3 linked regions of the Telluria mixta genome follow. The protein of the gene in region 1 binds, or shares a complex with, the protein of each later gene. Links are inferred from orthologs where the notes say so. Each region holds a gene or a part of one and is shown in the gene's direction. Other genes may lie near its edges. The genes, in order: P0M04_RS32410, P0M04_RS26775 and holA.

Region 1 (10,082 bases):
CATCGAGCGGCAGCGGCGTGCGGCTGGCGCCATCGACGACGACGAGGCCCGCATCCAGCGGCGAGATCGCCTTGTTCACCGGCACCAGCTTCGCGTACAGGATGACCTTGTCGCGTTCGGCTTGGGGCAGGGCGTCGAACTTGTCGAGCTTGATGACGTCGACCAGCTTGCGGTACGGGAGCCATTCGCGTTCGGCGGCATGGCCCGGCAGCGCGAGCAGCAGGGAAGTGAACAGGGAAGTGGTAAGCAGCGGGATGCGCAACGAGTTTTTCATTTTTCCTAATTGAAAGAAAAATATCAGTGTAGGGGAATTCCCGATGAGCGTCTAATGTTGCCGCGCCTCGCCCGGTCTACGGTAAAATCTCGGTATGTCCTATCAAGTCCTCGCCCGCAAATACCGTCCCCGGAACTTCGAAACGCTGGTTGGCCAGGAGCACGTCGTCCGTGCGCTGACCCATGCCTTGCGTACCGGACGGCTGCACCACGCCTATCTGTTCACCGGCACGCGCGGGGTGGGCAAGACCACGCTGTCGCGCATCCTGGCCAAGTCGCTCAACTGCGTCGGGCCGGACGGCAACGGATCGATCACGGCCGAGCCGTGCGGCCAGTGCGAGCCGTGCCGCGCGATCGACGCCGGCCGCTTCGTCGACTACGTCGAGATGGACGCCGCGTCGAACCGCGGTGTCGACGAGATGGCCCAGCTGCTGGAGCAGGCGGTCTACGCGCCGAGCAATGCGCGCTTCAAGGTCTATATGATCGACGAGGTGCACATGCTCACGAACCACGCCTTCAACGCGATGCTGAAGACGCTGGAAGAACCGCCCGAGCACGTGAAATTCATCCTCGCGACGACGGACCCGCAAAAGATTCCCGTGACCGTGCTGTCGCGCTGCCTGCAGTTCAACCTGAAGCAGATGCCGCCTGGCCACATCGTGGGCCACCTGGAAAACATCCTCGGCCAGGAAGGCGTGACGTTCGAGCAGCCCGCCCTGCGCCTGCTCGCGCAGGGCGCGCACGGTTCGATGCGCGACGCGCTGTCGCTGACCGACCAGGCCATCGCCTATGCGGCCGGCGCCGTCACGCTCGACGCCGTGCAGGGCATGCTGGGTGCGCTCGACCAGTCCTATCTGGTCCGCCTGCTCGACGCGCTCGCGAACCAGGACGGCGCCGACCTGATGGCCGTCGCCGATGAAATGGCCAGCCGCAGCCTGTCGTACAACGGCGCGCTGCAGGACCTCGGCACCCTGCTGCACCGGATCGCGCTGGCGCAGACCGTGCCGGCCGCGCTGCCGGACGACCTGCCGGAACTGGTCGACATCCAGCGTCTCGCCACGCAATTCGATCCGCAGGAAGTGCAGCTGTATTACCAGATCGCCGTGATCGGCCGCAACGAGATCGGCCTCGCGCCGGACGAGTACGCGGGCTTCACGATGACCCTGCTGCGCATGCTGGCGTTCCGCCCGGGACAGGGCGGCGCCGAGCAGGCGGCGTCGCCCGCACCGGCCGCGCTGGCGCGCACGATGCCGCAGGCGGCACCGGCGCGTCCCGCGGCAGCGGCAGCCTCCGCTGCGCCGGCCGCCGCGGCGCGTCCGGCCGGCCCGGCTGCTTCCGCGGCACCCGCGCCCGCGCCGGCGGCAGCGCCGTCCGCACAAGGCGCCGGCCGCGCCATGACGTCGGCCCGTGCGGCCCTCGATGCCGCGCTGGAAGCGGCGCGCGCCGGTTCCCGCATGGGAGGCGTGCCACGGCGTCCGGCACCGGCTGCGGAACCGCCGGCTGCCGCCGCGCCTGCTCCGGCCGCTGCGCCTTCCGCGCCCGCCGCGCCGGCCCCGTGGGACCAGGGCGCGCCGAACGGCGCCGCCGCTGCCGCCGCACGGACGCAGCCCCAGTCCGCCGCCCAGCCGCAGCCGGCGATGATGCGCCAGCCCGCGCAGGGACAGGCCGAACAGGCAGTCGCCGACGACGAGCCGCCGGCCTGGGTCACCGAGTTTTCCGACGACAGTGCCTTGGCGATGGAAGCCCCGGCGGTGCAGGCGCCTCCGGTGCCGGCCCGTGCCGCGGCACCTTCCGCGCCGCCGTACGCCTACGTCATCACGCCCGTGCCGGCCATCGACTGGGACGGCAACTGGCCGGCGCTCGCGGCCTCGCTGCCGCTGCGCGGCGTGGCCCAGCAGCTGGCCTTCCAGACCGAGCTGATCGAGTGCGTGGCGGATGGCGCCGCCGCGACGTTCCGTCTGCGCGTCCCGGTCGACACGCTGCGCGCCAGCGGTAACAGCGAAAAGCTGTGCGCTGCCCTGCAGGAATGCTTCCCGGCCGTGCGCGTGAACGTCGAGACCGAGATCGCGCCGACCTGGTACACGGCCAGCGCCGAGGCCAAGGCGCGGCGCGAGCGCCTGCAGCGCGAAGCCGAGGCCACCGTCGATGCCGATCCGTTCGTGCAAAACATGGTGAGCACGTTCGACGCGTTCGTCGTGCCCGGTTCCATGCGGCCGATCGCGTCCTGAGCCGGCCCCGCGCCGGCGCCGGTATAAACTGTATAAACGATTTACCCATCCGACTTTTTTGGAGAACACATCATGATGAAAAACCAGCTCGCAGGCCTGATGAAGCAGGCGCAGGCCATGCAGGACAACATGAAGAAGGCGCAGGAGCAGCTGGCTCTGATCGAAGTCGAAGGGCAGTCGGGTGCCGGCCTCGTGAAGGTCGTCATGACGTGCAAGAACGACGTCAAGCGCGTGTCGATCGACCCGTCGCTGCTGGGCGACGACCGCGACATGCTGGAAGACCTGGTCGCCGCCGCGTTCAACGACGCCGTGCGCAAGGCCGAAACCACCGCCCAGGAAAAGATGAGCGGCCTGACCGCCGGCCTGCCGCTGCCGCCGGGCTTCAAGATGCCGTTCTGATGCTCATTTTATGTTCATCGTTACACTCACCTACACGGCGCCGCTCGAGCGCATCGATGCCTACCTCCCGGCGCACCGCGCCTGGCTGCAAGAGCACACTGCGCGCGGGCTGTTCCTGATGGCGGGCCGCAAGGAGCCGCGCGACGGCGGCATCCTCATCGCCCATGCGGCCGACCGCGCCGAGCTCGACGCTGCGCTGCGCGACGATCCGTTCGCGCAGGCCGGCCTGGCGACCTACGCCGTCACCGAGTTCGTTCCCACCATGACCGCCGAGGCATTGTCCGCCTGGCGCGCACAGTAAGCACTGGCGGAGGCGAGTCCATTATGTCCAAATCGCTCGACTTCCTTACCGAGGCCTTGCGCCGCCTGCCGGGCGTCGGGCCGAAGTCGGCGCAGCGCATGGCCTTCCACCTGCTGCAGCATGACCGCGAAGGTGCGGCCATGCTGTCGCGTGCGCTGTACCAGGCCGTCGATGCGGTGCATCACTGCGCCATGTGCAATACCTTCTCTGAAACCGAGGTGTGTGACCTGTGCGCCGACGAGCAGCGCGACCGGACACTTCTGTGCATCGTCGAGACGCCGGCCGACCAGATGATGATCGAGCAGACCCTGACGTACAAGGGCCTGTACTTCGTGCTGATGGGCCGGTTGTCGCCGCTGGACGGCATCGGTCCCAAGGACCTGCACCTGGAAAAGCTGATCGGTCGAGCCGGCGACGGCGGGGTCAAGGAAGTCGTGCTCGCCACCAATTTCACCAACGAGGGCGAAGCGACCGCCCACTACATCAGCGAGATGCTGAAGGCGCGCGGACTCAAGGTCAGTCGCCTCGCGCGCGGCGTTCCCGTCGGGGGCGAGCTCGAGTACGTGGACGCGGGCACCATCGCGCGCGCCATGCTCGACAGGCGCAGTGCATAATGGGCCTCCCCAAAACGGGGAGCCCTTACATGGTCGCGCGACAATGACGGCATCGTAGCGGCTCCCGGCAGCAGGCGGTGTTCGCTTGACAGTGCGCAAACCCGCTGCACCGTCTACGCTGCTATCGTGGGGATACTTTGACCGGACCCCAAGCATGCATCTCGTCGACATCACGATGTTCTACGCGGCCGAAGGAGGCGGCGTCAGCACCTATCTGAATGCCAAGGCCCATTGGCTGGCACGACGCAGCCGCGTGCAGCACACGATCATGAGCTCCAACGTGGAGACGTGCGATGACACGGTGCCCGCGCTCGTCAAGATACCGTCCGCCGGCCTGCCGGGTTTTCACGGCTTCCGCATGCCGTTGTCCGTCGAAGGCCCGGCCCGCCTGCTGGAATCCGTCCGGCCCGACGTCGTCGAGGCGGGCGATGCGGGCCACTGCGCCTGGGCCGCGCTGCGCATGCGCAAGCGCTACGACATCCCGGCCGTCGCCTTCTACCATTCCGACCTGCCGCGCCTCGTGCAGCCGCGCTTCGGCCGCTGGATCGCGCGCGGCACCTGCCGCTACCTCGCCAACCTGTACCGCCAGTTCGACCTCGTGCTGGCACCCAGCCGCATCATGGTGCAGCAGCTGGAGGCGATCGGCGTCTCCGGCGCCGTGCACCAGCCGCTCGGCATCGACAGCAGCGTGTTCCGGCCGCAGCGCCGCGACGAGACCCTGCGCGAACACCTGGGCCTTGCCCCGGAGACGCGCCTGCTCGTCTATGCGGGCCGCTTCACGCCGGAAAAGAAGCTGCACGTCCTTATCGAAGCCGTGCGCAAGCTGGGCGACCCGTACCACCTGATCCTCGTGGGCGGCGGCGGCGTGCTGCCGTTTTGCGACCGCGTCACGCATATCCCGTTCCGGCGCGACCAGCGCCAGCTGGCCAGCCTGCTGGCCAGCTGCGACGTGCTCGTGCATCCGGGCGATTGCGAAACGTTCGGCCTGATCGTGCTGGAAGCGATGGCATGCGGCCTGCCCGTCGTGGCCACAAACAAGGGCGGCGTGGCCGAGCTGGTCGACACGGAGACAGGTATCTTGGCCGAGCCGAACCACGTCGACAGCCTGGCCGGCGCGATCGAAGCCATCTACCAGCGCGACCTCGTCCGCATGGGGCAGGCGGCACGGCGCAGGGCCGTCGAACGCTACGACTGGAACGAGATCCTGCCGCAGGTGATTGGCCGCTACCAAGGCTTGCTGAACGGGTATCCGCACGCGGCCGACGACATCGCCATCGAGCTGATCCATGAACGGGAGCGCATCCGTGTCACAGACTGAATGGTCCCCTGACGAGCACATGCTGTGCGTCTCGATCCACGACGTGGCGCCGGCTACATGGAGCGATTGCCTGCGCCTCGTGGAGGCCGTGCGCGCCGTGGCGGACATCCCGCTGACCTGGCTCGTCGTCCCGCATTACCACTTCCGGCCCGAGCAGTCCCTCGCGATGGAAGCTTGCCTGAACGTGGCGCTGGAGCGCGGCGACGAGCTGGCGCTGCACGGCTACAGCCATCTCGACACGGAGGCGGGCAGCGGCGGCCTGCGCGCGCGCTTCCTGCGCAACGTGTACACGCGGAGCGAGGGCGAATTCGCGGCACTGACGGAGTCGGAAGCGCGGCGGCGCCTGGAGCTCGGCCTCGACTGGTTCGCGGCGCGCGGCTGGACGCCCACCGGCTTCGTCCCGCCGGCCTGGCTGCTGGGCGAGGGCGCCTGGCGGGCCTTGCGCGATGCGCCATTCGCGTACACGACCACGTTCAGCCATTTCCATTGTCTGCCGGGGGCGGGCGAGCGTCGCCCGGTCGCGCGACCGCATTGTCAGCAGGCATTGCACGACACCGGCGGGCGGCCGGGGTATCGCGGCGATGCCAGCGCGAGCATCCAGGGCGGCAGCGGGGCTGTCCAGACCGGCAGGGGCAACCAGTCTGTCCGAGGCCCCGGCAACACGCAGTTCGACGCGCGCAATTGGACAGGTGCGAACGGCACGGACCTGCGTCACGATGTACCCGGCCGCGCTGATGCGGCGCCGCTGCCAGATCTGGCGCAAGATCGGCCGCAAGATCTGCCGGAAGACAACCCGAACCCGGTCATCGCTCCCGCGACGTCCACGCTATTCACGCAAAACAACCGCCACGGCACGCACGCGATCCTGTCGCCGTCGCTCGTGTACGCGGCACGCAACCGCGGCGGGCGCATCCTGTCGCCGCGCATCGCGGACGCCACGGCGTCCGTGCTGGCGCGTTCGCCGCTCGTGCGCTTCAGCCTGCATCCGCCGGATGCGCGCTATCCGGAACTGGTCCGTCACATCCAGCGGACACTGGAGCGCCTGCTGGAAAGTCGCGAGGCGGTGACGAAAGCCGAGTTCGCGCGCCGTGTCACTCAGCGCCTCAACCCGCGCTTCACCAGTACGGATCCCACCAGCCACCCCGCCAGTAACCCGGACCCCAGCCATAGTAGCCCGCAGGCGGTCCATAGCGTTGCTGATCGTACTTCGCACCCAGGCTGATCACGCAACTGCGCCACGCATCCGTCTGCGCTGCGTAGCCCAGCCGGACGCAGGCCGGTCCGTAGATCGCCATCATCCGCTCGACGTCGGCCTGGGCCTGGGCCGCGCGCTCCTGCGGCGTCGTGCACGCGGCCAGCGCCAGCACCAACCCAATACTTAGCACCCGAATCATGGTGCCTCCTGAATCCAACACTCGCCAACACGCGCGTCCTGCGCGCCTTCTCACAGCTTAGAAGCCAGCGCGAGCCTCCGAGAGAGCCTGCTCAATCGCGCGCAGGGAACCATCGCGGGTAAGGGTTGTCACGTACTCGCCCGCACGTGCAATTTCTGGCAAGATGCGCCTTTTCCAAAGGGATGAGCGAGATGCGACAACGTGGATGGCGGAAGTGGGGACGGCGGGTTGCGGTCGGGGCCGTCGTGCTGCCGGTGCTCGTCGCGGGCGGCGCCTGGATGACCTTGCGCGCGAGCCTGCCCGAGCTCGACGGCCAGCATCGCTCGCCGCTGCTGTCGGCGTCCGTGACGGTGGAGCGCGATGCGAACGGCGTGCCGACCATCAGCGGGGCGAACCGGCTCGACGTCGCCTATGCCACCGGCTTCGTGCATGGCCAGGAGCGCTTCTTCCAGATGGATCTGCTGCGCCGCAGTGCCGCCGGCGAACTGGCGGAGCTGTTCGGGGCCAAGGCGCTGCCGCTCGACCGCGCGCACCGCCTGCACCGCTTCCGCGCCCGCGCCGAACAGGTCGTGCAGCGCATGACGCCGGCCGAGCGTACGTTCCTGGACCGCTACGCTGCCGGCGTCAACGACGGCCTGAACGGCCTGCGTGCGCGCCCGTTCGAATACCTGCTGAGCCGTGCGGCGCCGCGTCCGTGGACGCCGGCCGATTCGCTGCTGGCGGTCTGGGCCATGTATTTCGATTTGCAGGGCAACCAGGAACCGCGCGAACTGGCGCGGGGGTGGCTCGCGGCGCACCTCGATCCGGCCCAGCTGGCCTTCCTGCTGCCCGAAGCGACCCGCTGGGATACGCCGATGGATGCCGACGGCGTCGCGCTGGCGCCGGCCCCGATTCCGGCCACGGCGCCGGCCTGGTGGGGCCGCAAGGAAAGCGTCCCCGCGCGCCAGGTGGCGGGCATGGCGTTCACCGATTCCGTCGGCAGCAACAACTACGCCATCGCCGGGACGCGTACGACGAACGGCGCCGCCATCGTCTCCGACGACATGCACCTGGGCCTGCAACTGCCGAACACGTGGTATCGCCTCGCGCTGCGCTTCCCGGACGCGCAGGGGCAACCGCGCCGCGTCGTCGGCGTGAGCCTGCCGGGGACGCCGCCGGCCGTCATCGTCGGCAGCAATGGCCATGTCGCGTGGGCGTTCACGAACAGCTATGCGGACACGCTCGACCTCGTGCGCCTCGGCCTTGACGCCGCCCATCCCGGCCAGGTGCGCACGACGAATGGCTGGGAGACGCCCGTCGCGCACACGGAAACGCTGCTCGTGAAGGGTGAAGCGGCGCAGACGATGACCGTGCTCGAGACGAGCCTCGGTCCGGTCCGTACCGTCGACGGCGTCCAGTACGCGGTGCACTGGGTCGCGCACGACCCCGGCGCGCTCAACCTGAACCACCTGAAGCTGGAAGCGTCGACGAACCTCGACGAAGCGCTCGCCGCGGCGGCCAGCGACGGCATCCCGGCGCAGAACGTCGTCCTCGGCGACGACCGCGGCGGCATCGCCTGGACCATCGCCGGCGCGCTGCCGCAGCGCGCGCAGGGCGGCTCCAAGGTGTCGTTCCCGCTCGCGTCCGACGGTGCCGTGCCCACGTGGACCGGACTGCTCGCGCCGCCGCAGCATCCGCGCGTCGTCAATCCTCCCGGCGGGCAGCTGGTGACGGCAAACAGCCGCCAGCTCGCGGGCGGGGACGCCGGCATCATCGGCGACGGCGGCTTCGACCTGGGGGCGCGCGCGCACCAGTTGAGCGGCACCGTGCACCAGCTCGGCGACAGGACGGACGTGCCGGCCGCGTTCCAGGCGTCGCTCGACGACCGCGCACCGTTCATCGCCGGCTGGCGCGAGCGTGCCCTGGCCGCGCTGGACGCCCGCGCGCTGGACCAGCATCCGGAGCGCGCCGAGTTTCGCCGCCTGCTGGAGCAAAGCTGGGACGGCCGCGCGAGCACGACGTCCGTCGGCTATCGCCTGGCGCGCCAGTTCATGTGGTCGCTGCATGACCTGCTGTTCGCCGGCGTCGATGCGGAGCTGGCGAAACTCGATCCGAAGGCCAGCATCGTGGTCGCGACGTCGCGCTGGCCGGACATCGTCGCGCGCCTGCTGGACGCGCGTCCGGCCGCGTGGCTGCCGGCCGGCTATGCGAGCTGGCAAGACCTGCAACTGGCGGCCATCGACCGCGCCATCGCGGACCTGAAGGAAGACGGCACGCCGCTCGCGCAGGCCACCTGGGGCCGGCGCAACACGGCGACGATCGCGCACCCGTTCACGATTGCGGTGCCGGCACTGCGCCGCTGGCTCAGCGTGCCGCCGGACCAGCTGCCGGGCGACGCCAACATGCCGCGCGTGGCGGGGCCGAAGTTCGGGCAATCGGAGCGCCTGACGGTGGCGCCGGGGCGCGAGGAAGAGGGGCTGTTCGACATGCCCGGCGGGCAGAGCGGGCATCCGCTGTCGCCGTACTTTTTAAAAGGGCACGAGGATTGGGTGCGCGGGAAGCCGGTGCCGTTGTTGCCGGGGGCGGTGGTGCACACGTTGAAATTCACGAACTAAATCAACGTCGTTCCCGCGCAGGCGGGAACCCAAGTTCAGCGTTTTGGCGGCGCAAGATTGGGCCCCCGCCTTCGCGGGGGCGACGGTGTTTCAGTGTGCCGTCAGCGCACCGCCATCGGCACCCACAATTTCTGCAGCATGCCGGTCACCGCCTCCGGCGGCGCCGGCCGCCCGAGATAAAAGCCCTGCACGAGATCGCAGCCGTATTCTTCCAGCAGCACGAGCTGTTCTCCCGTCTCGACGCCTTCCGCCACGACGATCATCTTGAGACCGTGCGCCATCGCGATAATGGCGCGCGTGATCGCGGCATTCTCGGAATCCTGCGGCAGGCCGCTGATGAAGCTGCGGTCGATCTTCAGGGCGCGCACGTCGAAGCGCTTCAGGTAGTTCATCGACGAATAGCCGGTGCCGAAGTCGTCGATCGACAGGTACACACCGATGCCGCGCAGCTGTTCCAGCGTGGCCAGCGTGGCCTTCGCGTCGTCCATCAGCGTGCCTTCCGTCAGCTCCAGTTCGAGCAGGCGCGGGTCGAGGCCAGTGTCGTGCAAGGCTGACAGCACGATCTGCGACAGGTTCTCGTCCTTGAACTGCTTGGCCGACAGGTTCACGGCGATGCGCACGGGACGACGCGAGAATTTCTGCCACTGGCGCGCCTGGTTGCAGGCGGTACGCAGCACCCATTCGCCGATCGGCACGATCAGGCCCGTTTCCTCGGCCAGCGGGATGAATTCGTTGGGCGAGACGACGCCGCGTTCCGCATGGCGCCAGCGCACGAGGGCTTCCACGCCCACGATCTCGGACGAGCGTACGTCGAGCTGCGGTTGATAGAGCAGGTACAGCTCGTCGTTCTGCAGCGCGCGGCGCAGGCCGACTTCCAGCTTCACGTGGCTCATGATCTGCATCGTCAGCGACGACGAGTACAGCTTGGCGTTGTTCTTGCCGCAGTTCTTCGCGTGGTACA
Region 2 (10,098 bases), 1.3 Mb from region 1 along the record:
CCTTGAACGGGAGTGTCGTGCTCCAGTACCCGGCCGTCGTGCCCACGTTCGTCACGGTCAGCGTGCCGCAATACCCGGTGCCCCAGTCGTTCGATGCGTCCAGCTGCGTCTTGAGCTCAAGCGGCGGCGGGGGCGGCAGCGGATTCGGATACGGGCCGGGTTCCGTCGCCGTCGGGTCCAGGAACGCCTGCTTCACGGCGGTGAGCAGCGGGTTGTTGACGCCGTCCGTCGTGCCGTAGTTGATCAGCCAGATGGCGGTGCCGGCGGCGCCTTCGCCGTCCTTCGTCGATTGCGCCCACGCGCCCTTGGCGGCGATGGTCGCCGGTTCCTCGTAGCTGATGTAGCCGCTGGCCCAGTCCGGACGGTCGGCCGGCGTGTAGCCGCCCGGGTAGACGCGGTAGCTCGTCTGCGTGGGCGCGTCCCACGCGTAGATGCCCTTGTCCAGGTAGCCGTATTTATGGAGCATCGTGTAGCTCCAGCGGTAGTCGAGGACCGACCATTTGCCGAGGTCACCGTCCGTCTCCTGGTTCGGGCCCGTGAACGGCGGCGCGTAGTTCGCGCCGTAGAAGCCGATGCCCATGGCCAGCTTCGAGCGGGGTACCCCGGCGTCGACATAGGCCTGGATCGTGCCGGCGATCGAGACGGGCCGGTGTTCCGTGTGTCCCGTCAACGGCGAGAACGTATTGCTGTACCAGCCCTGGCCGAACCAGCCCACGCCATAGCTCATGAAGTTGTACTGGTCGACGAGGGTCGTCATGCGCACGTCGTGCGGCGTCACCTTGTCGATGTTCGTGTTGATGTTCCCGGCCGGGTACGTGATGATCACCGGGCTGTTCTGGTAGCGCGGCCGCGCGTTCGCTTCCTTGCGCAGGTCGATCACGAGGGCTTCCAGCAGCGCCGCCTCGTCCGGGTTCTTGCTGTCGAGGCCTTCCCAGTCGACGTCGATGCCGTCGTAGTCCTTCGCGACCATGTAGTCGACCAGGTTCTTCACGAACGTCGGCCGCACGGCCGGCGCGGCCGACGCGAGGAAGCCCGCATTGTCGCCTTCGCCGCCCAGCATGATCAGGGCCTTGATGTTTGCCTGGTGCGCGCGCCTGACCAGGAATTCCTCGACGGTCCAGTCGTAGGCGGCGCCGGGGCCGACGTCGCGGTTGTCGTGGGCGTTGCCCCCGCCCAGGACGATCTCGCCCGGCTGGCCCGACTTGCCGCCGCCCGGGCCGATGCGGGCGAACACGAAGTGCGTCAGCGCCGTCATGTCGACGTGCTCGGGTTTCTGGTAGTCGGCGTTGTCCCAGAAATAGCCGCCGTAATAGCCCGTGACCCACTTCGGCTGCGTGCCCGGGGTGGTTGCCATCGCCGGCAGCGCTGCCATCAGCGTCAGTCCGGCCAATACCTTGATTGCCTTGCGCATTCTCTGCTCCTTTTGTTGTTACTGTAAGGCAACAAGGTTAGCAGTGCGCTGCGGAAATTCCTGCCCCCACGGGAGGGGCCATCAAATCAGGCTGCGGCCTGGTCGCAAGGTTTCAGGATGCGTTCGTGCAGCTCCGGCTCGTCGTCGCCATACAGCTTGACGACGGTCGACGTGCGGGTGCCGTAGCCCGGGATCTCGATGCAGACGGCGGACAGCTGGCGTTCCAGGTCGAGCGGGACGCCCGTGTCGGGCAGGCGCATGTCCGGGGCGCGGGTCGTATCGGCCAGCATTTCGAAATACGCTTCTTCCGGCGCGCCCTGCAGCAGCAGGCTGGCGAACGTCGCCTTGGTGCGCACGACCTTGGGCCAGGGCGCATCCAGCAGGCCGTTCGAGACGCCGTAGATGCCCGGCTCCAGCGCCTTGCCGTTGCGCGGGTCGTCCCCGGCATGGTTCGAGAACCAGTACATGCCGGCGGCATCGCCGAGGATCAGGTTGAAGCCGTTGAAGGCATCCGCACCGGGCGCGATGCGGGCGAGGTACGCCTCCGCCTCCTCGTCGCCCTTGAGGAAATCGGCGACGAGGGCGCCGCGCGTGGGCGCGTCCGTGCGCCAGTCGCTGGGGGCGCGGATGTTGGTGAGGGCGGCGAATTTCGGACCGTTCGGACCATCCTTCGTCACACCCATCCAGCTGCCGCCGCCGCGCAGGTCGCGGCCCGCGATGATGTTGGGTGCGTCCGGCCAAGGGCCGGCCGGGGTGGCGGGACGATCATAGTATTCGTCGCGGTTGGCGCAGGCGACCAGCGGCAGGCCCGGGATCACGCGCCAGGCAAAAACGATCAGGCACATGTTGGGAGATCCATGAAGATTTCGGCGCGGCGGGGACCCTCGATGAGGGATGCCAGGCCGGCACTGCGGGCCGCGTCTTCGAGCCGCGCGGGAAAGGCATCGTCCACGCCCGGATACACTTCCATCCAGGTCTGCAGGCCGGCGCTGGCTTCGGGCCGACGCTTCAACTGCGCCGGCACGCCGACGCTGTCCTGCAGCGCGCGCACGCGCGGCGCCAGCGCGGCGGCGTCAAGCTCGCGCACCTTGTAATAGACGTACAGGTCGATCATGAGCGTCAAACGTCAAGCGCGTCGAGCGCGTACGGCAGCGGCAGGAAATCCAGCTTCGTGCCCCCGGCCGAGCCGTGGCGCACGTCGCCGTCCAGTGCCGCGAGCTTGATCTCGACGAGGGCATCGGCCCCGCCCGCGCCGTTCGGCGCCGCGTTGACGATCATGCCCGACGGCTGGTCCGGGTCGGTGACGGAATAGACTTCGTCGCCGGGACGCGCGGCCGCGTCAGGCAGTGTGGCGAGCGCCGTGCGCCGTTTCAGCTTGCCGAGGTACTGGCTGCGGGCGACGATTTCCTGGCCCGGGTAGCAGCCCTTTTTGAAATTGACGCCGCCGAGCAGCTCGTAGTTGACCATCTGCGGCACGAACTGTTCCTGCGTGCCGGGGCCGATCTGCGGGACGCCGGCGTGGATGGCCGCCAGTTGCCAGGCTGCGTTGCCGCCCAGCGCGAGCGCGTCCTTCCACGCGGACAGCGCGGCGATGGCATTATCGGCCGTGGTCAGCCACAGGTAGCGCGGCTGGTTGAACGCGTCGGCGAGACGGATCACGGTGCCGGCGTCGCCGTCGATCTTCGCGTAGGGAGCGTCGGGCAGGGTGCCGACGCGCTCGCGCAGCGCATCGGCCGCCGCCGCGCCGCCCAGGCCGAGGACGGCCGCGCGGGCCGGTTCGTCGGTGGCGTCGCGCAGCTTCGCTTTCGCGCGCAGCACGAACATCGTCAGGCGCTTCTGCAGCGGCGCCTGGATGGCGCGCGGCAGTTGCAGGTAAATACTCTCCGCATCGCGCCACATCAGGAACGTGGCCTGCAGGCGGCCCTTCGGCGTGCAATAGCCGGCGAGACGCGCTTCGGAGGTGCCGAGGTGCTCCACGTCGTTGGTGAGCTGGTTGTGGAGGAAACTGGCGGCGTCGTCGCCGGCGATGCCAATCAGGCCCAGGTCGGTGACGGAGGCGACGATACCGCGTTCGAGGTCGGCGGTAGTGAGCACGCGGCCGAAGTCCTCGACTTGCGTCGGGCTATCGGGATGAAAGCGGGCGCCCAGGGTGGCGAGGTGTTCGATCCAATGGTTCATACACGAATTATTTCCGGTTTGGCTGTATCGGCTTTATGATTACGGCCTCATTATAAGTTCGCCTTCGAAAATGCGCCGACGACGGCAAAAAACCAGGTCCAGCATGGCATTCATAAAAAAACTCATCGTCACAGGCGTCATCGTGGCCGTCGGTGCCGGCGCCGGCTTCCAGTGGTGGAGCAAGCAGCCGATCACGCCGGGCAACGCGGCCGTCATCCCGTTCGCCATCGCGCAGGGCAGCGGTGTCGCGGGCGCCGCGCAGCAGATGGCGACGGCCGGCGTGCCCGTCAACCCGTTCCTGTTCGGGGTGCTGGCGCGCGTCACCGGCAAGGCCGGCCAGATCAAGGCCGGCAGCTACGAGCTGAAGCCGGATACGTCCCCGCGCCGCCTCCTCACGCAGCTCGTGCGCGGCGAGTTCGCGCAGGAATCGCTGACGATCATCGAGGGCTGGACGTTCCGCCAGATGCGGCAGGCCATCGATGCGGCGCCGAACCTGAAACACGAGACCGCGAAACTGTCCGACCAGGAGTTGCTGGCGAAGATCGCGCCGGACTACAAGGCACCGGAAGGCCTGTTCTTCCCCGATACGTATCTGTTCGCGAAGAACGCGAGCGACCTGTCGATCTACCGGCAGGCACACGAGATGATGATGAAGCGCCTGAAGGCCGCGTGGGAAAAACGCGATCCGGGCCTGCCGTACACGGAGCCCTACCAGGCCTTGATCATGGCCTCGCTGGTGGAAAAGGAAACGGGCCAGAAGAGCGAACGCGGGATGATCGCGGGCGTCTTCGTGAACCGCCTGAAGGCCGGCATGCTGCTGCAGACCGACCCCACCGTCATCTACGGCATGGGCGATAAATATGACGGCAAGATCCGCAAAAAGGATCTCGAGACGGACACCCCGTACAATACCTATACGCGCGCCGGTTTGCCGCCGACGCCGATCGCGCTGCCGGGCGTGCAATCGCTCGCCGCCGCGACGGCGCCCGCGAAGACGGAAGCCCTGTACTTCGTGTCGCGCGGCGATGGCACCAGCCACTTCTCGGTCAACCTGAATGAGCACAACAAGGCCGTGAACCAGTACCAGCGCAACCAGTCGCAGTAATTACGAATGAATCCAATGAACCAGAACGATGCCACCCGCGGGCGCTTCATCACCTTCGAAGGCATCGACGGCGCCGGCAAGTCGACGCACATCGGCTACGTCACCTCGCTGCTGAAGGGCGCGGGCAAGCGGGTCGTGTCGACGCGCGAGCCGGGCGGCACGCCGCTCGGCGAAAAGCTGCGCGACCTCGTGCTGCACGAAAAGATGCACCTCGAGACGGAAGCCCTCATCATGTTCGCCAGCCGGCGCGAACACGTGGCGCAAGTCGTCGAACCGGCCATCGCGCGCGGCGACTGGGTCTTGTCCGACCGCTTCACGGATGCCAGCTTCGCCTACCAGGGCGGCGGACGCGGTCTCGATCGTGCCAAGCTGGACGCGCTGGAACAATGGGTGCATCCGCACCTGCAGCCGGACCTGACCCTGCTGTTCGACGTCCCGCTGGACGTGGCGAAAGCCCGCCTGTCCGCCTCGCGCACGCTCGACAAGTTCGAGATGGAACAGGCCGATTTCTTTGCGCGCGTGCGGGGCGAATACCTGCGCCGCGCGGCCGAATCGCAGGGCCGCATCGTCGTCATCGATTCGACGAAGACCATCGACGAGGTGCGCGCCGCGCTGCAGGCCGCGCTGGAGACCTGGCTGTGAGCATGTACCCGTGGCAAGAAGACGCGTGGACGCGGCTGCAGGCGATGCGCGTGCGGCTGCCGCACGCCATCCTCTTCTACGGCCCGTCCGGCATCGGCAAGGCCGATTTTATTGAAGCGTTCGCGCAGGCGCTGCTGTGCGAAAACGTGAGGCCCGACGGCCACGCGTGCGGCGCATGCGCGTCGTGCGGCTGGTTTGTCCAGGGCAATCACCCCGACTACCGCCGCGTGCGGCCGGAAGCGATGGAGGACGAAGCGCCCGCTGCCGAGGGCGACGAGGCGCCGGCGGAAGAGAAAAAAACGAAGTCGAAGACGGCGTCGAAAGAGATCAAGATCGAGCAGGTGCGCGCACTGGCCGATTTCATGAACATCTCGACACACCGCCAGGGCCTGCGCGTCGTCGTGCTGTATCCGGCCGAGGCGCTGAACATGCCGGCGTCGAACGCGCTGCTCAAGACGCTCGAGGAACCGCCGCCAGGGACCGTGTTCCTGCTGGCATCGAACGGGCTGGACCGGCTGCTGCCGACCATCCTGTCGCGCTGCCGCAAGTTCGCCTTGCCGATGCCGGACCACGCCCAGGCGTTGGCCTGGCTGGGGGCGCAGGGCGTCACCGATGCGGACGGCTGGCTGCGCGAACAGGGCGGTGCACCGCTCGCGGCGCTGGCCCAGGCCGAGACGGGCAGCCGCGATGAGCTCGACAGCCTGCTGCAGGTGCTCGCGCAACCGAGCGTGGATGCGGCGTTGCGCAGTGCTGACAAATTGAGCAAGGCGCCGCTGGCGTCGCTCGTCGCGTGGCAGCAGCGGTGGCTGTATGACGTGTTTTCGTACAAGCTGTCCGGAGTGATCCGGTATTATCCGAGATATCAGCGGGAACTCGCGGCGTTGGCTGGGCGCGTGCACGTGGCTAACCTGCTGCAGGCGATCAAGTCCACGAACGAACGCCGCGCCGTGGCCGATCACCCCCTGTCTCCGAAACTGTTTGTCGAAGACATGTTGCTTGATTACACTGCCCGCTGCGGTCCTCAGTGACCTGATCGATGAAAGGAAGATGATGAGCGTATCTCCGAACGGTCCGATCAGCGGCCTGCCCGCGGATCCGAACGCGCCCCAGCCGGTGCGGCCGTCCGTATTGTCGCTCGCCATCAAGGAAAAAGCCGCCCTGTACGCGGCCTACATGCCGTTCCTGAAGAATGGCGGCATGTTCGTGCCGACCAACAAGCCGTACAAGATCGGCGACGAGATCTATCTGATCCTGTCGCTGATGGACGACCCGAACAAATACCCGATCGCCGGCAAGGTCGCGTGGATCACGCCGGCCGGTGCGAACAACAACAAGGCGCAAGGCATTGGCGTGCACTTCCCGGCCGACGAGACCGGGCAGCGTGCCCGCCTGCGCATCGAAGAAATCCTTGGCGCCGCGCTGCGTTCGTCACGCGCCACCCATACCCTGTAATTTTTTTGGCTTCACCATGCCGTCCTACGTACACCGCCTCGCCCGCATCGAAGACCTGCCCGTCATCGTCGACATCTACAACTCCACCATCGCGTCGCGCGAAGTCACGGCGGACACCGAACCCGTCACCGTGCAATCGCGCGAAGGCTGGTTCAACGACCACACGCCGGAACGCCGTCCGCTATGGGTGATCCATGACGCGGCCGATGCGTCCGACAGCCCGGCCGTGATCGGCTGGTGCTCGTATTCGAATTTCTACGGCCGTCCGGCATACTCGGGCACGGCCGAGCTGTCGATCTATATCGCGGAAGCATGGCGCGGCAAGGGTGTCGGTCGGTACTGCCTGGAACAGGCGATGGCGTTCGCGCCGAATGTGAACGTGCATACCTTGCTCGGGTTTATCTTCGGGCACAACGCGCCGAGCCTCGGACTGTTCCGCAAATACGGGTTCGATACGTGGGCACATTTCCCGCGCGTGGCGAACCTGGATGGCATCGAGCGGGACCTGATCATCCTGGGCAAGCGCGTGGCCTGAGACCCCAAGACCGTCGCCCCTGCGAAGGCAGGGGCCCAATTTTACGTAGCGTTGACGCGAGGAAATGGGGTTCCCGCCTACGCGGGAACGACGGTGGGCGGCGAGCCGATGGCGCCTCGCGTACAATATCGGGATGTATATCGATTCCCACTGCCACATCAATTTCCCGGAACTGGCCGCCCGGATGCCGGAGATCCTGGCCAAGATGGCCGAGAACAAGGTCTCGCACGCGCTGTGCGTCTCCGTCGACCTGCCGGAGTTCCCCAGCGTGCTCGCGCTGGCCGAGCAATATCCGCACATTTATGCCTCCGTCGGCGTGCATCCCGATTACGAGGACACGCCCGAGCCTACCGTCGCGCAGCTGGTCGAGCTGGCGGATCACCCGAAGGTCATCGCGATCGGCGAGACGGGGCTCGATTATTACCGGCTGGAAGGCGACCTCGAGTGGCAGCGCGAGCGTTTCCGCACGCACATCCGCGCATCGCGCGAGACGCGCAAACCCCTGATCATCCACACGCGTTCGGCCAGCGAAGACACGATCCGCATCATGCGCGAAGAAGGCGCGGGCACGGACAAGGGCGGCGTCGCGGGCGTCATGCACTGCTTCACGGAGTCGCTGGAAGTGGCCCAGGCCGCCATCGGGATGGGCTTCTATATTTCGTTCTCGGGCATCGTGACGTTCAAGAGCGCGAAGGACCTGCAGGCGGTGGCGAAGGCGGTGCCGCTCGACCGTATCCTCATCGAGACGGATTCGCCTTACCTCGCGCCCGTGCCGTTCCGCGGCAAGATGAACGAGCCGGGCTATGTGGCGCACGTGGCGGAGTACATCGCCACGTTGAAGGATGTCCCGTTGCGCGAGATCGCCGACCGCACCACCGAGAATTTCTTCAACCTGTTCAAGGCCGCGAGGACCTGACCCATGACCCTTCTTCGAGCTATCCTGCTTGCCGCCACGCTGGCGGCGCCCGCCCTGGCGCTGGCCGACCAGACGAGCGACTTTTTCCGTGCGGTGCAGATGGACGATGCCGGCACGGTGCGTTCGTTGCTGGGCAAGGTCGATCCGAACCAGCCCAATCCCGTCGGTGGCGAGCCTGCCCTCGTGCTGGCCGTGCGCGAAGGCGCGATGCAGGTGGTCGACGCGCTGCTGCGCAACCCCGGCACGAACGTCGACGCGCCTGCGCTGAACGGCAACACGGCGCTGATGATGGCCGCGTACAAGCACAACAAGCCGGCAGCGGAAGCCCTCATCGCGAAAGGCGCGGCCGTGAACCGTCCCGGCTGGACGCCGCTGCACTACGCGGCCGCCAGCGGCGATAACGACATCGCGCGCCTGCTGCTGGCGCACGGCGCGCGCATCGATGCGCAGTCGCCGCCGGCCAGCGGCAAGTTCACGCCGCTGATGATGGCGGCGCGCGAGGGCCACGATGACACGGCCGTGTTCCTGCTCGGCCAGGGCGCGGATCCGCAACTGAAGAATGGGGAAGGCCTGACGGCGGCCGGGATCGCGCGCAAGGCCGATCACGCCGGCATTGCCGAGGCGCTCGACAGGAAGGTCAAGTCTGCCCGCTGAGCGGGCCGGTCTCGCTTTCCCCGCACTTGTGGGCGCGCTTCCTGGTGTACATGTGCGCGTCCGCATGCATCAGCAGGGTCTCGACCTGGTCCGCATGATCCGGGAACAGGCCGATCCCGATGCTGACCCCGATGCGCAGCGGCGCGCACTGCGTCGGCACGGGCCGCACGAGCGCGGCGCAGATCTTGTCGGCGCAGTGTTCGGCGTCCTCGGGCGCCTGCAGGTCTTCCAGCAGCAGCACGAATTCGTCGCCGCCCAGGCGCGCCACCGTGTCCGACTCGCGCGCGCATTCCACCAGCCGGGCCGCGACCTCCCGTAACAGCGCGTCGCCGGCCGCATGGCCGTAGCGATCGTTGACCAGCTTGAAATCGTTCACGTCCACGTACAGCAGCCCGAGCCGCGAGTGACAGCGCCGCGCCCGCGCGACGGCCGTGCGGATGCGGTCGAAGAACAGCCGGCGGTTCGGCAGGCCCGTCAGTTCGTCGAGGCAGGCGGACCGCATCAGGTCGTCGTGCAGGCGCTTGCGCTCCAGCGCCAGCCCGACCTGGGCCGCGACGAAGCGCAGCAGGCCGCGGTCGGCCGGCGAGTAGCCCGTGCCGGCATGGTCGCGCAGCAGCAGCGCGCCGATCGTACCGGCCGGGCCGCCCAGTTCGATCATGAGCCAGGTATTCAGCCGCCCCGCGCCAACGTGGCGGACGGCGTCCGGCGCGATACTGTCCGGCGTCGTCGCCGTGGCGCGCCAGCGCGCGAGGCAGGCGCGCGACGGCAGGCGCGTTTGCGGGTCGTGGTCGCGCTGGTAGACCACCTTGAAACCGTGCTGCGGGGTCGGGTCGCTCACGACGACCATGCCCGGGGCGCCCACGAGGCGGTCGAGGATGGCGTGGATCTCGCCGCACAGTCCGGCCAGGTCGCCCGTATGATAGACGGCTTCGGAAATCGCATACGTCGCCGCCTGGCGCCGCTCGGCGCGCTTGCGGGCGCTGATGTCGCGCGCGACGCCCAGGCGCAGGCCGTGGTCCGCGATCCAGCGGGCCGACCACATCACGTCGACGCGGCGCCCGTCCTTGTGCAGGTAGCGGTTCTCGAAGCCGACGCGTTCCTGGCCGGCCAGCACGCGCGCGCTTTCCATGCACGTGATGGCGCGGTCTTCGGGAACGACGAAATCGAGCATGTATTGGCCGATCAGCTCGGTGGGGCGGTAGCCG
Region 3 (10,049 bases), 4.8 Mb from region 1 along the record:
AACCTGCCGACGGAACGCGAATACATCAATCGCCTGATCGGCATCTCGAAATACGAAACCAAGACCGAGCAGGAATCGCTGGACGAGCTCAAGCGCAAGCGCGACGAGGCTGCGAAAGGCGGCGGAGGACAATAATATGACCCAACTGAAAATCGCCGTTGCCGGCGCGAGCGGCCGCATGGGCCGCATGCTGATCGAAGCCATCGCCGCCGCACCGGACGCCGTCCTGGCCGGCGCCCTCGACCGCGAAGGCAACCCGTTCATCAATTCGGACGCCGGCGCGTTTTCCGGCCAGTTGACCGGTGTCGTGATCCAGTCCGACCTGGCCAAGGGCCTGGCGGACGCCGACTTCCTGATCGATTTCACGCGCCCGGAAGGCACGTTGCACCACCTGGAATACTGCGCCGCGCACGGCATCAAGATGATCATCGGCACCACCGGTTTCGATGACGCCGGCAAGGCCGCCATCCGCGCCGCCGCCGAAAAGACCGCGATCGTGTTCGCCCCGAACATGAGCATCGGCGTGAACGTCACGTTGAAGCTGCTGGAAATGGCGGCCAAGAATTTCTCCGAGGGCTATGACATCGAGATCGTCGAAGCCCACCACCGCCACAAGGTCGATGCCCCGTCCGGCACCGCGCTCAAGATGGGCGAAGTGATCGCCGACGCCCTCGGCCGCGACCTGAAGGAATGTGCCGTCTACGGCCGCGAAGGCGTGACGGGCGAGCGCGACCCGTCGACGATCGGCTTCGCCACCGTGCGCGGCGGCGACATCGTGGGCGACCACACCGTGCTGTTCGCCGGTATCGGCGAGCGCATCGAGATCAGCCACAAATCCAGCAGCCGCGTCAGCTACGCCCAGGGCTCGCTGCGCGCCGCGCGGTATATTGCCGACAAGGCAACGGGTCTGTACGACATGCAGGACGTCCTCGGCCTCAAGGCCTGACCCGCACACGCCCGCCGAACTGGACGGCTTTGCCGGCGATCTGCTGGCATACTGGCATATATCTCCGTCGTTCCCGCGAAGGCGGGAACCCAATTTCGTACGCGGATCGACAACGCCTGCAGAACTTGGGCCCCTGCCTCCGCAGGGGCGACGTTGTTTTACGTTACCTAACAGGAGACTTTCCATGGCCACCGTCGAGCTCAACGGCGCCGCGATCACCGATGCGGAAAGCTTTCACGTCGAGAGCCAGCGTGCGTTCGGCTTTCCCGATTCGTACCCGCACACGATGGATTCCTGGGTCGATTGCCTGAGCTATCTGCGCGACGAAGACGGCATGAGCAGCGTCCGCCTGAAGAAGGACGAGGTGCTGCACATCGTCGTGACGCACTCGGAGGCCCTGCGCGAACGGGCGCCGGACGTGCTGGAAGAGATGGCCTTTTGCATTATCGGCATCAACGAGCGCTACGAGGACTATGGCGAGAAGGCGGCGCTGGAGCTCGAACTGCGATAGGTCGCTTGTCATGTGACACGATATAATGTTCTGCTCACCTCTTTCAGTCTGCAGAACATCATGCAAGAAAAATATAGTCCAGCCGAAGTCGAACAGGCCGCGCAGGCCTACTGGAAGTCGATCGACGCGTATAAAGCCGTCGAGAACGACCCGCGTTTCCCGAAAGGCAAGTATTACGCCTGCTCGATGCTGCCCTATCCGTCGGGCAAGCTGCACATGGGTCACGTGCGCAACTATACGATCAATGACGTGATGTACCGCTACCTGCGGATGAACGGCTACAACGTGCTGATGCCGATGGGCTGGGACGCCTTCGGCATGCCCGCCGAGAACGCGGCGATGGCGAACAACGTGCCGCCGGCCCAGTGGACCTATTCGAACATCGCCCACATGCGCGGCCAGATGGAGTCGATGGGTCTCGCGATCGACTGGTCGCGTGAGATGACCGCCTGCAAGCCGGACTACTACAAGTGGAACCAGTGGATGTTCCTCAAGATGCTCGAGAAGGGCATCATCTACCAGAAGACCGGCACCGTGAACTGGGACCCGGTCGACCAGACCGTGCTCGCGAACGAGCAGGTCATCGACGGCAAGGGCTGGCGCTCGGGCGCGACCGTCGAAAAGCGCGAGATCCCGATGTACTACGTGCGCATCACGGACTACGCCGACGAACTGCTGGACCACGTCGAACACAAGCTGCCGGGGTGGCCGGAGCGCGTGCGCATCATGCAGGCCAACTGGATCGGCAAGTCGACCGGCGTGCGCTTCGCATTCCCGCACGTGATCATGGACGAGCAGGGTGAGCTCATCAACGAGGGCAAGCTGTACGTCTTCACGACGCGTGCCGATACGATCATGGGCGTGACTTTCTGCGCCGTCGCGCCGGAACACGCATTGGCCCAGCACGCGGCCAAGGACAATCCGGAACTGCAGGCGTTCATCGCCGAGTGCAAGCAGGGTTCCGTCATCGAAGCCGACATGGCGACGATGGAAAAGAAGGGCATGCCGACCGGCCTGTTCGTGACGCATCCGATCTCCGGCGAGCAGGTGCCGGTCTGGGTCGGCAACTACGTGCTGATCACCTACGGCGACGGCGCCGTGATGGGCGTGCCGGCCCACGACGAGCGCGACTTCGGCTTCGCGAAAAAATACGACCTGCCGATCAAGCAGGTGGTGGCCGTGGAAGGCGAGACGTTCTCGCTGGACGGCTGGCAGGAGTGGTACGGCGACAAGGAACGCGGCGTCGTCATCAACTCGGGCAAGTACGACGGCCTGGATTACACGGCGGCCGTCAACGCCGTCGCGGGCGACCTCGCGAACCTGGAGCTGGGCGACAAGAAGGTCACGTTCCGCCTGCGCGACTGGGGCATCTCGCGCCAGCGCTACTGGGGCACGCCGATCCCGATGATCCACTGCGAGAAGTGCGGCACGGTGCCGGTCCCCGAGAAGGACCTGCCGGTCGTGCTGCCGGAAGACTGCGTCCCGGACGGTTCCGGCAACCCGCTGAAGAAACACGAAGCGTTCCTGAAGGTCGACTGCCCGTGCTGCGGCGCGCCGGCACGCCGCGAGACGGACACGATGGACACGTTCATCGACTCGTCCTGGTACTACATGCGCTATACGTCGCCGGGTTCGAACGACGCGATGGTCGACCCGGCCCGCAACGATTACTGGATGCCGATGGACCAGTACATCGGCGGCATCGAACACGCCGTGCTGCACCTGCTGTACGCGCGCTTCTGGACGAAGGTCATGCGCGACTTCGGCCTCGTGAAATTCGACGAGCCGTTCGTCAACCTGCTCACGCAGGGCATGGTGCTGAACGAGACCTATTATCGCGAAGAGGAATCCGGCAAGAAGACCTGGTACAACCCGGCCGACGTGAGCCTGACGTTCGATGAGCGCGGCCGTCCGCAATCGGCGGTGCTGAAGGAAGACGGCCAGCCGGTCGTCATCGGCGGCACCGAGAAGATGTCGAAGTCGAAGAACAACGGCATCGACCCGCAGGCGCAGATCGAGCAGTACGGCGCGGATACCGCCCGCCTGTTCACGATGTTCGCCGCGCCGCCGGAGCAGACCCTGGAATGGTCGGAATCGGGCGTGGAAGGCGCGAGCCGTTTCCTGCGCCGCGTCTGGGCATTCGCTTATGCCCAGCGCGAGCGCGTGGCCGCCGCACTGGCCGGCCAGCAGGCAGGGACGCTCGACGAATCGCAGAAGACGCTGCGCCGCGAAGTGCACAAGGTGCTGCAGCAGGCCGACTACGACTTCAAGCGCATCCAGTACAACACGGTCGTCTCGGCCTGCATGAAGATGCTCAATACCTTGGAGTCGGCGAAGCTGGCGGAAGGCGCTGCAAGCGACGCCGTGATCACGGAAGGCCTGTCGATCTTCCTGCGCATGCTGAACCCGGTCGCGCCGCACATCACGCACGCGCTGTGGCAGGAACTCGGCTACGCCGGCAAGTACGGCGACATCCTGAACGTGGCCTGGCCGGAAGTGGATCCGGCCGCGCTGGAACAGGCCGAGGTCGAGCTGATGATCCAGGTGAACGGCAAGCTGCGCGGTTCGGTGAAGGTGCCGAAGGAAGCCGACAAGGCCGCCATCGAAGCCGCCGCGCTGGCGTCGGAAGCGGCGCAGAAGTTCGTCGAAGGCACGCCGAAGAAGGTCATCGTCGTCCCCGGCAAACTGATCAACATCGTGGTGTAAGCCATGCGCGCCCTGACCCGGAAGTTGGCGGTGCGCGCGGTCGCGGCCCTGCTGGTGGCAAGTGTCACCACAGGCTGCGGCTTCCAGCTGCGCGGTTCGAACGGCAGCTACACGATGCCGTTCCACAGCATCTATCTCGGCTTCCCGGACACGTCCGCGCTGGGCACGGAACTCAAGCGCAACCTGCGCGCGTCCGACCAGGTGGTCATCGCCGACAAGGCGACGGATGCCGAGGCGCAGTTCGTGCTGCTGGGCGAGTCGCGCAACAAGTCCATCCTGTCGCTGAACAGCCTGGGCCGCGTGCGCGAATACCTGCTGACGTACACGATGTCGTTCACCGTGCGCGACGCGAAGGGCGCGGAACTGGTGCCGCCCACGCAGATCTCGCTGCGCCGGAACATGGCGTTCGACGAGACCCAGGTGCTGGCCAAGGAATCGGAAGAAGCGCTGCTGTACCGCGACATGCAGGCGGACCTCGTGCAGCAGATCATCCGCCGCCTCGCGTCGATCAAACCAGCGACTTAACTAAAAAGGAACACCATGCAGTTGCGGCCTGAGGCGCTCGACGGGCACCTCGCCAAGGGGCTCGCGCCCCTGTACGTGATCACGAGCGACGAGCACCTGCTCGCGCTGGAAGCGGCGGACAAGATCCGCCGTGCCGCGCGCGCGCAAGGGTATTCCGAGCGCGACGTGCTCACGGTCGAGCGCAACTTCAAATGGGGCGAGCTGCTGGCCGCCAACCAGGCCATGTCGCTGTTCGGCGACAAGAAGCTGATCGAGCTGCGCATCCCCGGCGGCAAGCCGGGCAAGGACGGCAGCGCGGCCCTGCAGAACTATGCGAAAGACCTGAATCCCGACAACCTCACCCTGGTCACCCTGCCGAAGCTGGACTGGCAGACGGCCAAGGCGTCGTGGGTGGCGGCGCTGCAGCAGGCGGCGGTCTACGTCGAGATTCCGAACGTGGAACGGGCGCAGCTGCCGGGCTGGATCGGCATGCGCTTATCAAGCCAGAACCAGAGCGCGGACCGCCAGAGCCTGGACTTCATCGCCGACCGCGTCGAGGGCAACCTGCTGGCGGCGCACCAGGAAATCCAGAAGCTCGGCCTGCTGTACGAGCCGGGCAAGCTCACATACGAGCAGGTGCATGACGCCGTGCTGAACGTGGCGCGCTACGACGTCTTCAAATTGTCGGAAGCGATGCTGGCCGGCGACCCGGCCCGCCTCGTGCGCATGCTGGAAGGGCTGAAAGGCGAGGGCGAGGCGTTGCCGCTGGTTTTATGGGCCGTCTCCGAAGAAATCCGCACGCTGCTAAAATTAAAGGCAGGGATGGCGCAGGGACGCCCGCTGGGGGCCCTGCTGAAGGAATATCGCATCTGGGGCCCGCGCGAGCGCATGATGGAACCGGCGCTGCGCAGGATTTCGCTGCCGACCCTGGAAACGGCGCTGCAGCAGGCGGCGCAGGTCGACAAGATGGTCAAGGGCCTGCGCGCGAAGCAGTTCGCGGGCGATGCGTGGGATGCGATGCTGCAGCTGGCGTTGAAAGTCGCATCGACATAACGAATTCACTGGAAGAAGCACGATGGACATCACCGAGTACATGCAAACAATCGGCCGCCAGGCGCGCGCGGCCTCGCGCGGCATGGCGCGCGCAGACAGCGCCACCCGCAACCAGGCCTTGCTCCTGATCGCCGCCGCCATCGAGCGCGACGCCGACCAGCTGCGCGCCGCCAACGCGCGCGACATGGAAGCGGCGGCCGCCGCCGGCCTGGAACCGGCGCTGCTGGACCGCCTCGCGCTGTCCGACAAGGCGATCGCCACGATGGTCGACGGCCTGCGCCAGATCGTCGCGCTGCCCGATCCGATCGGCGAAATCACCGACCTGAAATTCCGCCCGACGGGCATCCAGGTGGGCCGCATGCGCGTACCGCTGGGCGTGATCGGCATCATCTACGAAGCGCGCCCGAACGTGACCGTCGACGCGGCCGGCCTGTGTATCAAGAGCGGCAATGCCGCCATCCTGCGCGGCGGCTCGGAAGCCATCCACTGCAACCGCGCGCTGGCCGCGCTGGTGGCCGAAGGCCTGCGCGGCGCCGGCCTGCCGGAGCACGGCGTGCAGGTCGTCGAGACGACGGACCGCGCCGCCGTCGGCGCCCTGATCACGATGCCGGAATTCGTGGACGTGATTGTCCCGCGCGGCGGCAAGGGCCTGATCGCGCGCCTGATGAAGGAAGCCACCGTCCCGATGATCAAGCACCTGGACGGCATCTGCCACGTCTACATCGACGCGAAAGCGGACATCGCCAAGGCGCTGCCGATCGCGATGAACGCGAAAACGCACCGCTACGGCACGTGCAACACGATGGAGACGCTGCTCGTCGCCCGCGCCATCGCGCCGACCGTGCTGCCGCAACTGGCCGAGCTGTACGCGACGAAGGAAGTGGAACTGCGCGCGGATCCGGAAGCGCTGGCGATCCTGCAGGGCTATCCGCATTTGACGCCCGCGACGGAAGAGGACTGGAGCACGGAATACCTGGCGCCGATCCTCGCCGTGAAGATCGTGGACGGCATCGACGCGGCCATCGAGCATATCAACACGTATTCGTCGAAGCACACCGACGCCATCGTTACCGAGGATTACACGGACGCGATGCGCTTCCTGCGCGAGGTGGATTCGGCCTCGGTGATGATCAACGCGTCGACGCGCTTCGCCGACGGCTTCGAATATGGCCTGGGTGCGGAGATCGGCATCTCGAACGACAAGCTGCATGCGCGCGGGCCGGTTGGGCTGGAAGGCCTGACGTCGCTGAAATACGTGGTCTTTGGCCACGGCGAAGTGCGCAAATAAATTCGGGGTCAGAGCACATTTTTCGGAAAATTCGGGGTCAGAGCACATTTGAGGACAATTGTTCCTACGTGCCTCTAATTGCGGCAGCCTGCATCCGCGAGGCGGGGCAGAGGGACTTTGTCGATCTCTTGGCGCCCGTTGATTCTCAAGAGCCATTGCACTAAAAAGTGCTCTGACCCCGAATTTTTGCGAAAACGTGCTACGACCCCGAATTGGAGCTCTTGAATAAAGGAATTGCATGTACCTCTGGATCAAAGCGCTGCACATCGTCTTCGTCGCCTCGTGGTTCGCCGGCCTGTTCTACCTGCCGCGCATCTACGTGAACCTGGCCCAGGAAAGCAACCCTGCAGTAGTCGAGCGCCTGCTCGGCATGGGCCGCCGCCTGTACCGCTTCACGACGATCCTGATGGTGCCGGCGCTGTTGCTGGGCCTGTGGCTGTGGCTGGGCTTCGGCATCAAGGGCGGCTGGCTGCATGCAAAACTGGCGCTCGTGATCCTCGTGATCGGCTACCATCATGCGTGTGGTTCGCTGCTGAAAAAATTCGAACGCGGCGTCAATACGCGCAGCCATAAGTGGTTCCGCGTGTTCAACGAGGTTCCGGTTCTGCTGCTGCTGGCCATCGTAATCCTGGTCGTCGTAAAGCCGTTCTGACCTGAAGATTCAACAAGTTTGATTGGCGGCCGGGCCTACATCCCCGGCCGCTTCGTTTTTAACCAACGGATAAAGGGTACCCCCATGACTTCTTATTTCTGCCCCTGCCCGCGCGGCATGGAACAGGCACTGGCCGACGAGCTGGCCGAGATCGCACAAACCACCGGCAGCACGTCGCTGAAGGTGCACAACCAGGTGCCGGGCGGCGTGCACTGCTCGGGCACGGACGCCGACGCGTACCGCATCAACCTGCATTCGCGAATCGCGTCGCGCGTGCTGCTGCGCATCGCCAACCGCACCTACGCCAACGAAAACGACATCTACGACCTCGTGCTCGAACAGCCGTGGGAAGACTGGTTCAGCGTCGACCACACGATCCGCGTCGACATCACCGCAATCAAGTCGCCGCTGACGAGCCTCGAGTTCACCACGCTGAAGATCAAGGACGCCGTCTGCGACCGCTTCCGCGACCAGTTCGGCCGCCGCCCGTCCGTCAACACGCGCACGCCGGACATGCGCATCATGGGCTTCCTCGACCAGCGCAACTTCACGATCTACCTCGACACGTCCGGCGAAGCGCTGTTCAAGCGCGGCTGGCGCGAGGAGACGGGCGACGCGCCGCTGCGCGAAAACCTCGCCGCCGGCCTGCTGCGCGTGGCGGGCTGGAAGCCGGGCATGACGCTGTTCGATCCGATGTGCGGCTCGGGCACGATCCTGATCGAGGCCGCGCAGATGGTGCAGGGCATCCCGCCCGGCGCGCGCCGCCGCTTCGCGTTCGAGAAATTCAGGAACTTCAATACCAAGGCCTGGCAGGAGATGAAGACGGCGATCAAGCCGAACCCGCTGCCGGAGACGCCAACCATTTTCGGCTCCGACATCTCCGGCGACATGGTCGCGATGACGCGCCATAACCTGCGCTCGGCCGGCATCCTGTTCGAGGTGCCGCTGAAGCAGATCGAGGCGCAGCAGGTGCAGCCGCCCACCAGCGAGCCAGGCCTCCTGGTGACCAATCCCCGTACGGCGAGCGGATCGGCGTGCGCGGCGACTCCACCATTCCGCAGGACGAGATGGCCGTCGGCTTCTACCAGCAGCTCTCCGCCACCCTAAAGCAGCGCTTCGCCGGCTGGACGGTGTACCTGTTCACGGCCGACCTGGGCCTGCCGAAGATGCTGCGCCTGAAGGAATCGCGCAAGACCCCGTTCTTCAACGGCGCCCTCGAATGCCGCCTGTTCCGCTTCGACATGGTGGCCGGCTTCAATCGCCGCGACGCGGCAAAACCGAAAGAAGAATAACGATGCTGCCCGAACCCGAACCGGACAATCTACCGAAAGACCCCGTCACCCCGATCCCGCTGCCGGCACCGCACAAGATCGCGATGCTCTCGGCCGGCGGCCTCGCCACGCTGCTGGCCGCGCTGTCGATGCTGGGGCCGTTCTCGGTCGACGCCTACCTGCCCGCGTTCCCGGCCATCCAGGCGTCGCTGAACGCGACCGGGCTGGAAGTGCAGCAGACGCTGACGGCGTACATGCTGGCCTTCGCCGGGATGTCGCTGTGGCATGGCGCGCTGTCGGACGCGTTCGGGCGGCGCAACGTGGTCCTCGTCGGATTGATCGTGTTCGCGGTCGGCACGCTCGGCTGCGCGTCCGCGCATTCCGTGCACTACCTGTGGATCTTCCGCATCATGCAGGGCGTCTCGGCCGGCGCCGGCGTCGTCGTGGGCCGGGCGATCATCCGTGACCTGTATTCGGATGCGCCGGCCGCGCGGCTGCTGTCAATGGTGACGATGATCTTCTCGATCGCGCCGGCCATCGCGCCCGTGCTGGGCGGCTGGGTGGTGGCCGCGTTCGACTGGCGTTCGATCTTCCTCGGCCTGCTGGCCTTTTCCGTCGTGCTGTGGTGGGTGTGCTGGCAGCACCTGCCGGAGACGATGCCGGTGGAGCGCCGCCAGCCGTTCAACCCGCGCTTCCTGGCGCGCAGCTACTCGGACATTTTCAGTTCCGTGCTGTTCCAGATGAAGTCCGGGATCGTCGCGTTCAACTTCGGCGGCATGTTCCTGTTCATCGCGGGCGCGCCCGTGCTGCTGCCCGTGCACCTGCACCTCGGGCCGTCGGATTTCGCGTGGCTGTTCGTGCCGGCAGTGAGCGGCATCTTCCTGGGCGCGCTGGCCGCCAACCGCCTGGCGGGGAAGATGACGTTCTCGCGCCAGATCGCGATCGGCTATGCGCTCATGCTGGCGGCCGTCACCGGCTCCGTCGCGTACCACGCCGTGCTGCCGCCGGCGCTGCCGTGGACCGTGCTGCCGATGTTCTTCTATAACTTCGGCAGCTCGATCATCAACCCCAGCGCCACGTTGCTGGCGCTCGACCTGTTCCCGCACATCCGCGGCACG

The links.
Region 2: the proteins of P0M04_RS32410 (region 1) and P0M04_RS26775 are in contact, whole or in part, in a cryo-EM structure (PDB 8GIZ), measured with the Escherichia coli proteins. The link is inferred for Telluria mixta from one-to-one orthologs.
Region 3: the proteins of P0M04_RS32410 (region 1) and holA are in contact, whole or in part, in a cryo-EM structure (PDB 8GIZ), measured with the Escherichia coli proteins. The link is inferred for Telluria mixta from one-to-one orthologs.

Annotation. Positions count from the first base shown.
Region 1 is NZ_CP119520.1:7,352,256-7,362,337, reverse strand. Bases 16-2,934 are described here. They hold P0M04_RS32410 (DNA polymerase III subunit gamma/tau), read left to right. Parts: upstream 16-368; coding sequence 369-2,501; downstream 2,502-2,934. Other genes in these bases: P0M04_RS32400 (YciI family protein), read left to right, coding at 2,911-2,934; P0M04_RS32405 (YbaB/EbfC family nucleoid-associated protein), read left to right, coding at 2,574-2,900; P0M04_RS32415 (hypothetical protein), read right to left, coding at 16-274. Also shown: more of P0M04_RS32415, read right to left, coding at 1-15; more of P0M04_RS32400, read left to right, coding at 2,935-3,201; recombination mediator RecR, read left to right, coding at 3,225-3,815; P0M04_RS32390 (glycosyltransferase family 4 protein), read left to right, coding at 3,970-5,133; P0M04_RS32385 (polysaccharide deacetylase family protein), read left to right, coding at 5,120-6,355; P0M04_RS32380 (hypothetical protein), read right to left, coding at 6,249-6,527; P0M04_RS32375 (penicillin acylase family protein), read left to right, coding at 6,719-9,121; P0M04_RS32370 (putative bifunctional diguanylate cyclase/phosphodiesterase), read right to left, coding at 9,223-10,082. UniProt on the Escherichia coli protein: Part of the beta sliding clamp loading complex, which hydrolyzes ATP to load the beta clamp onto primed DNA to form the DNA replication pre-initiation complex.
Region 2 is NZ_CP119520.1:6,068,202-6,078,299, reverse strand. What follows is about bases 4,417-7,351. They hold P0M04_RS26775 (DNA polymerase III subunit delta'), read left to right. Parts: upstream 4,417-5,338; coding sequence 5,339-6,364; downstream 6,365-7,351. Other genes in these bases: P0M04_RS26765 (GNAT family N-acetyltransferase), read left to right, coding at 6,805-7,323; P0M04_RS26770 (PilZ domain-containing protein), read left to right, coding at 6,387-6,788; tmk (dTMP kinase), read left to right, coding at 4,710-5,336; mltG (endolytic transglycosylase MltG), read left to right, coding at 4,417-4,694. Outside these bases: P0M04_RS26805 (glycosyl hydrolase family 18 protein), read right to left, coding at 1-1,411; P0M04_RS26800 (NRDE family protein), read right to left, coding at 1,498-2,256; P0M04_RS26795 (DUF4936 family protein), read right to left, coding at 2,247-2,525; CAF17-like 4Fe-4S cluster assembly/insertion protein YgfZ, read right to left, coding at 2,531-3,589; more of mltG, read left to right, coding at 3,693-4,416; P0M04_RS26760 (TatD family hydrolase), read left to right, coding at 7,457-8,239; P0M04_RS26755 (ankyrin repeat domain-containing protein), read left to right, coding at 8,243-8,893; P0M04_RS26750 (diguanylate cyclase domain-containing protein), read right to left, coding at 8,877-10,098. UniProt on the Escherichia coli protein: Part of the beta sliding clamp loading complex, which hydrolyzes ATP to load the beta clamp onto primed DNA to form the DNA replication pre-initiation complex.
Region 3 is NZ_CP119520.1:2,535,927-2,545,975, forward strand. What follows is about bases 3,826-6,711. They hold holA (DNA polymerase III subunit delta), read left to right. Parts: upstream 3,826-4,703; coding sequence 4,704-5,720; downstream 5,721-6,711. Other genes in these bases: leuS (leucine--tRNA ligase), read left to right, coding at 3,826-4,163; P0M04_RS11310 (LPS-assembly lipoprotein LptE), read left to right, coding at 4,167-4,688; P0M04_RS11320 (glutamate-5-semialdehyde dehydrogenase), read left to right, coding at 5,743-6,711. In the rest of the region: P0M04_RS11290 (outer membrane protein assembly factor BamE), read left to right, coding at 1-135; dapB (4-hydroxy-tetrahydrodipicolinate reductase), read left to right, coding at 137-946; P0M04_RS11300 (barstar family protein), read left to right, coding at 1,131-1,457; more of leuS, read left to right, coding at 1,518-3,825; more of P0M04_RS11320, read left to right, coding at 6,712-7,008; P0M04_RS11325 (CopD family protein), read left to right, coding at 7,247-7,660; P0M04_RS11335 (multidrug effflux MFS transporter), read left to right, coding at 8,955-10,049. UniProt on the Escherichia coli protein: Part of the beta sliding clamp loading complex, which hydrolyzes ATP to load the beta clamp onto primed DNA to form the DNA replication pre-initiation complex.